Regions from separate parts of the Streptomyces sp. NPDC043861 genome, predicted to be linked through region 1. Evidence: predicted binding sites of a transcription regulator. Region 1 holds the regulator's gene; the other holds the start of a gene.
What was found. The regulator HspR, encoded in region 1, represses chaperone genes until heat shock. The targets are predictions, from matches to a motif close to TTGAGNNNNNNNNNCTCAA.

Region 1 (4,412 bases):
CGAGGGCGGCGAGAGGGGCATCGCACGGGTGATCTCCAACAAGCACAGCCGCAAGGTCGCCAACATCCTGGCCGCGGCCCCGGAGCCGGTGCCGGTCGCGGTCTGCCAGGTGGACAGGAGGCGCTGGGCGACCCTGGAGGGACGCGCCACCGTCCGCACGGAGCCCGAGGCGGTCGAGGACGCGGTGGCGCGCTACGCGGAGCGCTACGGACGCACACCGGCCCCGAACCCGGACCGGGTGGTCATCGAGATCGTGCTGACCCGCGCGATGGGCCGGGCGTAGGGCCCGGCACCCTCACCGGTGCCCGGCCCCCGGGGGCCCGTACCTTCAGTCGCCCGCAGTCCGGACCGGACCGGGGCGCCGCCACATGGCCAGGGCGTACGCGCACAGCACAGCGGCGCCATCGTGTTTCAGGTCCACGATGGCGCCGCTGTGTGGGGGAAGCACCTGAGCGATCTTGAACGACGGGGGAACCGCTCAGGCACTGCGGGGGGTGGCGGTGACGGTCTGCGGTTCGACCAGCTGGTGGTCCCGCTGGTCGAGATTGACGAAGATCATGCCGTACCGGATGGCACAGCGAACGGGTTGCGGGGCACCACGGGGCCTTCTGAGGCACCGGTACGCGCGGATCTCCTCGTCGTCGCCACGGTTGATCACGACCGGCTCGCCGAAGAGGGTGACCATCAACGAATCGCCACGATGCGGCACCGCCGTGACGAGGTCGATGAAATGCCACCCGGAGCGGTACGCGGTCGCCATCTCCCGCCGGAAGCGGGGATCCTCGGGAACCGTCATGCCGTCACGGACCCCCAACCGGTGTTCGTGGCCGGAGCGACGTCCCAGCCCGGGTCCGGCACCGCCTTCGGCGCGACTTCCCAGCCGGGGTCCGCCGGTGCGATGTCCCAGCCCGGGTCAGGCGCCGCTGAGGTCACCTGCGAACCCAGACCCCACCCGGGACCCTCGGCCGATGCCGAGACCCCCGCTGCCGCAGCAGCGAAGAGCGCGACACCGACTACGGTGCGTATGAGCTTCTTGGCCATGACCGAGCAACCTCACTTGAAGGTGATTCCTACGGCTCCCCCGCAGCCATGACGATGGCTCACTCTCCACGTTTCCACCACTGACCCAATGCATCATGTTCCTGTATTGCAAAAGCCTGGGGGTGTACACATGGGGACGGAACTGGACAATCGGGGGCACCCTCACACACATGCCGAACTGTGCGAGGCCGGCTCCCGGCTCTACGCGAGCGCCCTGCGCAGCGGACGGATATCCAGGACGGAGGTGGTTCCCGCGCCGTGCCTGATCGACCTGGACCTGCTCCGACCCGATCCGGACGACGTCCAGTGGCTCCGTCCGGTTCCCCCTTCCGCGGCCCTGGCCCAGCTCCTGCTCCCGATCGAGAGCGAAATCCAGGAGCGTAGACGCCTCACCGTCGAACTGTCCGATGCGTTCGAGCCATTCATGACCATCAGCGCCCAGGATCCGTCGACCACCCACGCGATCACGGTCCTCGAAGGGCTCTCGCGGATCAACGCCAGCCTGGACCGTGTTGTCGCGGAATGCTCCACCGAGCTGCTGACCGTCCAGCCCGGCAGCGGCCGCAGCGCGGCGACTTTCGGTGAAGCACTGCGCAGGGTGAGGCCGCTCGTCGCACGGGGCGTCCGGATGCGCACGCTCTACCAGCACACCGCGCGGCACCAGCCGATCACTCTGGCCTACCTCGAGCGCATAGGCCCCGCGGTCGAAGTGCGCACGCTGGAGGAGATCATCGACCGGCTGATCATCGTGGACCGCAAGGTCGCCTTCGTCCCTGCCAGCCGGGACCGCCAGGTCGCGCTGGAGCTGCACCACCCGGGCCTCGTCGAGTATCTGGTCGGCGTCTTCGACCAGTTCTGGATGCAGGCGATCCCGCTCGACGACCCGGTGACGTACGAGCCCAGCCTGAACGGTGTCAGCGGGGTCCAACGGGCCATAGCCAGACTCCTCGTGGAGGGCCTCGTCGACGAGGCCATCGCCCGCCGCCTCGGCATGAACGTCCGCACCTGCCGGGCGCACATCGCCAAGCTGGCCTCCTCGCTGGGCAGTGGCTCACGGGCTCAACTGGGCTATCTGATCGCCCGCTCCGGCATCCTGGACAGGGACCAGTGCGCCGCCCCCTCGTCGTCCGAGCACACCCGCAGCGGTTCCTGACGCCCGGCGCACGGCCCAGGTGCTGACGGCCTTCGTGACACCGCCGCCGGACCGGGGCCGAACGCACACCCCGGACGCGACGGCCGGCGCCGTGGCGTCACGCCAAGGGGCCGGGAGAGCTGCCCGCTCTCCCGGCCCCTTCATGCTTCCTGACGTGACGTCAGCCGTCCCGCTTCGGCCGCCACACCACCAGCGCGCTCGCCTGCTGCACATCCTGGTACGGCACCAGATCGCGCCGGTAGGACGCATGCACCTGCGCCTCGCGCTGCTGCATCGCCGCCGCCGCGCCCTCGACCGCGGCCGAGAGCTCGGCCACGCGCGCCTGGAGCGCAGCGACCTGGTTCTCCAGCTCGATGATGCGCTTGATGCCGGCGAGATTGATGCCCTCGTCCTGTGACAACGCCTGCACCTGGCGGAGCAGTTCGATGTCCCGAGCCGAGTATCGCCGGCCACGGCCGGCCGTGCGGTCCGGGGAGACCAGGCCGAGACGGTCGTACTGCCGCAGGGTCTGCGGATGCAGGCCGGAGAGCTGGGCCGCCACCGAGATGACGTACACCGGTGTCTCGTCCGTCAGCTGGTATGGATTCCGGCGTCGGCCGTCCCTCTCCATGAGGTCACGCTCCCTTCGCAGCCTGGAACAGTTCTGCCCGCGGGTCCTCGTCCGCAGTCGCCTTCCGGTACGCCTCCAGTGCCTCCCGCGCCCCGTCGCCGAGTTCGGTCGGCACCGCGACCTCGACGGTGACCAGGAGATCGCCGCGGGTGCCGTCCTTGCGCACGGCGCCCTTGCCGCGGGCCCGCATCGTACGGCCGTTGGGGGTCCCTGCGGGCAGTTTCAGCGTGACCGGGGGTCCGCCGAGCGTGGGCACCTTCACCTCTCCGCCGAGCGCGGCCTCCGTGAAGGAAACCGGCACCGTGACGGTGAGGTTGTCGCCCTTGCGGCCGAAGACCGGATGGGCGTCGACATGGACGACGACATAGAGATCACCGGCCGGGCCGCCGCGCTCGCCCGGTGCGCCCTTGCCGCGCAGCCGGATCCGCTGCCCGTCGGAGACTCCCGCCGGGATGCGGACCTGCATGGTGCGCGAGGACTTGGCGCGGCCACTGCCGTGGCAGACCTCGCAGGGGGTCTCGGCGATGAGCCCGCGGCCCTTGCAGTCCACGCACGGATCGGTCAGCGAGAACGAACCGCTGCCGCCGCGCGACACCTGGCCGGTGCCCACGCAGGTCGGGCACACCCGCGGTGTGCCGTTCTTGTCGCCGGTGCCCGAACAGGCCTTGCAGGGCTGCTGGCTGGACATCCGCAGCGGGACCGTGGCCCCGTCCACCGCCTCGGTGAAGCTGAGCGTCACCTCGGACTCGATGTCCTGGCCGCGGCGGGGCTGCGTACGCGTCCCCGCCCCGGCTCCGCGGTTGAACAGTCCGCCGAAGACGTCCCCGAGACCGCCGCCGAAGCCGCCGGCGCCGCCGCCCTGGGGCTGGGCGCCCCCGAAGAGGTCGCCCAGATCGAAGTTGAACGTGCCGCCGGCGCCAGGAGCGCCCGCCCTGAAGCCGCCGTTGCCGAAGAGCGCGCGCGCCTCGTCGTACTCCTTGCGCCTTTTGGCGTCACCGAGCACGTCGTTGGCCTCGGAGATCTCCTTGAAGCGCTCCTCGGCCGTGGCGTCACCCTTGTTGGCGTCCGGGTGGAACTCGCGGGCGAGCTTCCGGTACGCCTTCTTGATCTCCGCATCGGTGGCGTCCTTGGGGACGCCGAGAACCTTGTAGTAGTCCTTCTCCACGAAGTCCTTCGTGCTCATCGACGTCCCTCCTCTCGGACGAATGCGCAATCGGTCACGTCAGCCCTCGTCCGGGCCACCGCTCTCCTCATCTGCCGCGTGCTCTTCCTTCGGCGCCGCGGGCGCCGCACCCGGCTGGGGCTCGGCCACCGCGACCCGGGCGGGGCGGATGGTCCGTTCGCCGATCCGGTAGCCCGGCTGCAGGATCGCGACGCAGGTCGTCTCGGTGACGTCCGGTGCGTACGAGTGCATCAGGGCCTCGTGGATCGTCGGGTCGAAGGGCTCGCCCTCCTTGCCGAACTGCTGCAGTCCCATCTTGGCTGCGACGGTCTCCAGCGATTCGGCCACCGACTTGAAGCCGCCGACCAGTTCGCCGTGCTCACGGGCGCGGCCGATGTCGTCGAGAACGGGCAGCAGCTCGGTCAGTAGCTGCGCGACGGCGATCT
Region 2 (4,412 bases), on a different contig from region 1:
GTCATCGCCACATCCGTACGGACCAGCCTGCCGGAGAGCAGCGACGCCAGCGCCGTGGTCATGGTGATGCCCGCGCTCGGGCCGTCCTTGGGGACCGCACCCGCGGGGAAGTGGATGTGCACGCCGCGGTCCTTGAGATCGGCGACCGGGAGCTCCAGCTCCGCACCGTGCGAGCGGAGGAAACTCAGCGCGATCTGCGCGGACTCCTTCATCACATCGCCGAGCTGGCCGGTGAGGGTCAGCCCCGAAGCGCCGGTCTCCGGGTCGGCCAGCGACGCCTCGACGTACAGGACGTCGCCGCCCGCACCGGTCACGGCCAGCCCCGTGGCCACACCGGGCACGGCCGTGCGGCGCTCGGCCGGGTCCTGGGCGGCCTCCGGGACGTGGTGCGGCCGGCCGATCAGCCCGCGCAGATCAGCGTCGGACACGGTGAACGGCAGTTCCCGTGCGCCGAGCTCGTGCTGGGCCGCCACCTTCCGCAGCAGCCTGGCGATCGAGCGCTCCAGGTTCCGTACGCCCGCCTCACGGGTGTACTCGCCCGCGAGCCTGCGCAGCGCGGACTCGTCGATGGCGACCTCGCCCTCCTGCAGCCCCGCCCGCTCCAGCTGGCGCGGGAGCAGGTGGTCCCGGGCGATGACGACCTTCTCGTCCTCGGTGTAGCCGTCGAGCCTGACCAGCTCCATCCGGTCGAGCAGAGCCTCGGGGATCGCTTCCAGCACATTCGCGGTGGCCAGGAAGACGACGTCGCTGAGATCGAGTTCGACCTCCAGGTAGTGGTCGCGGAAGGTGTGGTTCTGTGCCGGGTCGAGGACCTCGAGGAGCGCCGCGGCAGGGTCGCCCCGGAAGTCGGAGCCGACCTTGTCGATCTCGTCCAGGAGGACCACCGGGTTCATGGACCCGGCCTCCTTGACGGCGCGGACGATGCGGCCGGGCAGCGCACCGACGTAGGTGCGCCGATGGCCGCGGATCTCCGCCTCGTCCCGGACACCGCCGAGTGCGACACGGACGAACTTGCGCCCCATCGCGTGCGCGACGGACTCGCCGAGCGAGGTCTTGCCGACACCGGGCGGGCCGACGAGCGCGAGAACCGCGCCCCCGCGCCGCCCGCCGACCACGCCCAGCCCCCGGTCGGCGCGCCGCTTGCGCACCGCCAGGTACTCGGTGATCCGCTCCTTCACGTCGTCCAGGCCCGCGTGCTCGGCGTCCAGGACGGCCTTGGCGCCCCGGATGTCGTACGCGTCCTCCGTGCGCTCGTTCCACGGCAGTTCGAGGACCGTGTCGAGCCAGGTGCGGATCCAGGAACCCTCGGGGCTCTGGTCGCTGGAACGCTCGAGCTTGTCGACCTCCTTGAGCGCCGCCTCGCGGACCTTCTCCGGGAGGTCGGCCGCCTCGACCCGGGCGCGGTAGTCGTCGGACTCCTCGCCCTCGGACTCGCCGTTGATCTCCCGCAGCTCCTTGCGGACGGCGTCGAGCTGGCGGCGCAGCAGGAACTCCCGCTGCTGCTTGTCGACGCCCTCCTGGACGTCCTTCGCGATGGACTCCGCGACGTCCTGCTCGGCGAGGTGCTCGCGGAGCTGTTCGGTCGCCAGCTTCAGACGGGCCACCGGGTCGGCGGTGTCCAGCAGCTCCACCTTCTGGGCGGTGGTGAGGAAGGGCGAGTATCCGGAGTTGTCGGCGAGTGCCGAGATGCCGTCGATCTGCTGGACGCGGTCGGCGATCTGCCATGCGCCGCGCTTCCTCAGCCAGCTCGTGGCGAGTGCCTTGTACTCCTTGGCGAGTTCGGCCACTGCTCCGGGCAGCGGGTCGGGCACGATCTCCTCGACACGGATGCCCTCCACCCAGAGGGCCGCTCCGGGGCCGGTCGTGCCCGCGCCGATGCGCACCCGGCTGTGACCGCGGATCAGGGCGCCGGGGTCACCGTCGGACAGCCGGCCGACCTGCTCGACGGTGCCGAGCACTCCGGTCGCCGCGTAGGTTCCGTCGACGCGTGGCACGAGCAGGACCCTGGGCTTGCCGGGCTCCGATCCGGCTGCTGCCTGGGCAGCCTCCACCGCAGCCCGTACATCGGCGTCGGACAGGTCGAGCGGCACCACCATGCCGGGCAGCACGACCTCGTCGTCGAGCGGCAGCACAGGCAGAGTGAGCGCGGCGTTGTACGCGGAGGACTCAGCAGCCATGATCTCCCCTTCGGCATTCAAGTTGAGTTGTACGGACTCAATGCAGGGGGGACGGCAGATGTTCCCCCGCGGCGTTCTGCTGTGAGCGATCACGCGCGCCACGACCCACGACCAGCCGATGTAATAGCCACATGACTGACTCATCTCTTACATGCTTGATCCGGGCCTGGGTGGACGGCTGGGTCGTCTCGCGGGGTGCCGCGGAGCCGGTGGCCGTGCCCTGGGGCTTCACGATCGACGTCGGACTTCCCCGTCACACCGGCCGTGATGTCCTCACCGCCCGCGCCGAGTCCTCCGTCCACGAGGCCGCCGTGGCGTCGCGGATCCCGGGGCACTGGCTCAAGGTCTTCGAGGAGCCGGAGAAGGTCCTCGCCTGGCTGGGCCCCGACTGGACAACCGACGAGCCCGGCTTCCTGATGACGGCCGGGCTCCGTCGGACCGAGGCCGTCGTACCGTACGGACACCGGCTGCGGACATGGACACGCGGCGGGGTCACCCGGGCGCTGATCACCACGGATGACGGACGCTTTGCGGCGCGCGGCCAGATCGCCCTGGGCAGCGTGACGGGAGCCGCGGTCGTCGACCAGATCGAGACGGCCCCCGAACACCGCCGCAGGGGCCTCGGCAGCGTCATCATGTCCACGCTCCAGAACGCGGCGGTCGATCAGGGCGCCGCCGTCGGCGTGCTGGGCGGGACGACCGACGGGCGGGCACTGTACGAGTCCCTGGGGTGGCGATCGGTCGCGCCGCTGGTCAGCGTGTTCTACGACGCGAAGGCGGAGTGAGGACGGCCTGCCACCGCCCTGTCGTGCGCCCACCGTCGGACGACCGGCCAGGTCGCGATTCCGACCAGCAGGGCCAGCGGGTGGCCCCAGTTGCTGAGCGGGTCCGCGTAGGTCAGCAGGTCGCCGGTCAGCACCACCGCCACCCAGCCCAGGACCACCGCCCGCACCATCGGGGCGAACAGTCCGGTCAGCGCGCCGACGCACGCCAGCACACCGAAGCTGATGCCGTAGTCGAGGCGTTGCAGTGATGTTCCGGGCAGGTGGCCGGCCATGACGGAGATTCCGACCGGGATCTCCGTCGCGAGGGTGACCGCGGCATGACCGCCCAGGAACACGGCGGCGGCGCGCCATCCTCCGATGCGCCGCTCCAGGGCCGTGAGGACGAGGACGAATCCGACGGCGAACGCGGATGTGAGCCCGCCCGCGACCCACAGGGCGCTGGCGACGAGTACGAGCAGCGGGGTCGTGGCGAGATGCGCGACATCCGTGCTGGAGCCGCGCAGCAGGGCGGAGACGGTGGCCGGGTCCCCGTAGTCGGTGTAGAGGGAGGTGCCGAGCAGGACGAGGGTGTACCAGAACGTGAAGGGGGTGCCGGCCGGAGTGGGGAGCAGACGACCGAGCCGCAGGGCAGCGCCCTTCGCACGCGCGGGTGCCCGCCGGCCCTCCGGTGCCGGCGCCTCGGCGGATGCGCTCGGGTCCCCCGGCGCCGACGGCGGAACCGTCTGCGCGGGCGGCACCGACCGCTGGCGCGGTACACCCGCCAGCAGTTCACGTGGTTCAAGCCGGTGCACCACGCAAGGCCCCTTCTATGTCGATGTCCCACGCACAGCCCCCGAGCCCTGCCCAGCCAACGCGATCACCATGCGCCCCGTCCATGACCTGCGCCACACGACTCGGCACTCGGAACCGCGAACCGGTTGATCCCCCACGAGCGATAGAGAGTGCGTGAGACTGTTGCGCCCCACAGGGGAGGACCGGGACGACGACGCGGCGCTGCTTCGTGCCGTCGCGGGCGGGGACCCGGAAGCGCTCGCGGCGCTCTACGACCGTCACGCGGGCTGGCTGCACGCCCGCCTGACGCGGCGCTGCGCGGACCCGGAGACCGTACGGGAAGTACTGCAGGACACCTTCGTCACGGTCTGGCGCTCCGCCGGTTCGCACCGCGGCGGCGAGGCGGGCGGCTGGTTGTGGGTCATCGCGGCCCGTCGGCTCGTCGACGCCCGGCGTGCACTCGGGCGGACCGACGAACCGGCCCCGGTGGAGCACCTCCCCGTCGGGGCCGTGCCGTCGGCGGAGGAACGGGTGCTGACCGGACTGGAGTACGGCGACGTCGGAGCGGCGCTCGCCGGCATCTCGCCGGAGCTGCGGGACGTACTGCGTGCCACGGTCATCGACGGACTGAGCACCCGCGAGGCCGCCCGTCTGCTCGGCATCCCCGAGGGCACCGTCA

Region 2: lon (endopeptidase La) is a predicted target of HspR. The motif match lies at 2,200-2,218, and genes of this name have one in related genera.

What each region holds. Positions count from the first base shown of each region.
Region 1 is NZ_JBWKDP010000003.1:571,366-575,777, reverse strand. It holds gene AC068D_RS10260 (pyridoxamine 5'-phosphate oxidase family protein) at 1-283, shown strand, start outside; gene AC068D_RS10255 ((2Fe-2S)-binding protein) at 479-796, opposite strand; gene AC068D_RS10250 (hypothetical protein) at 793-1,041, opposite strand; gene AC068D_RS10245 (helix-turn-helix transcriptional regulator) at 1,172-2,194, shown strand; gene AC068D_RS10240 (heat shock protein transcriptional repressor HspR) at 2,355-2,804, opposite strand; gene dnaJ (molecular chaperone DnaJ) at 2,809-3,987, opposite strand; gene grpE (nucleotide exchange factor GrpE) at 4,027-4,412, opposite strand, start outside.
Region 2 is NZ_JBWKDP010000009.1:291,541-295,952, reverse strand. It holds gene lon (endopeptidase La) at 1-2,177, opposite strand, end outside; gene AC068D_RS22230 (GNAT family N-acetyltransferase) at 2,333-2,962, shown strand; gene AC068D_RS22225 (rhomboid-like protein) at 2,941-3,756, opposite strand; gene AC068D_RS22220 (RNA polymerase sigma factor) at 3,908-4,412, shown strand, end outside.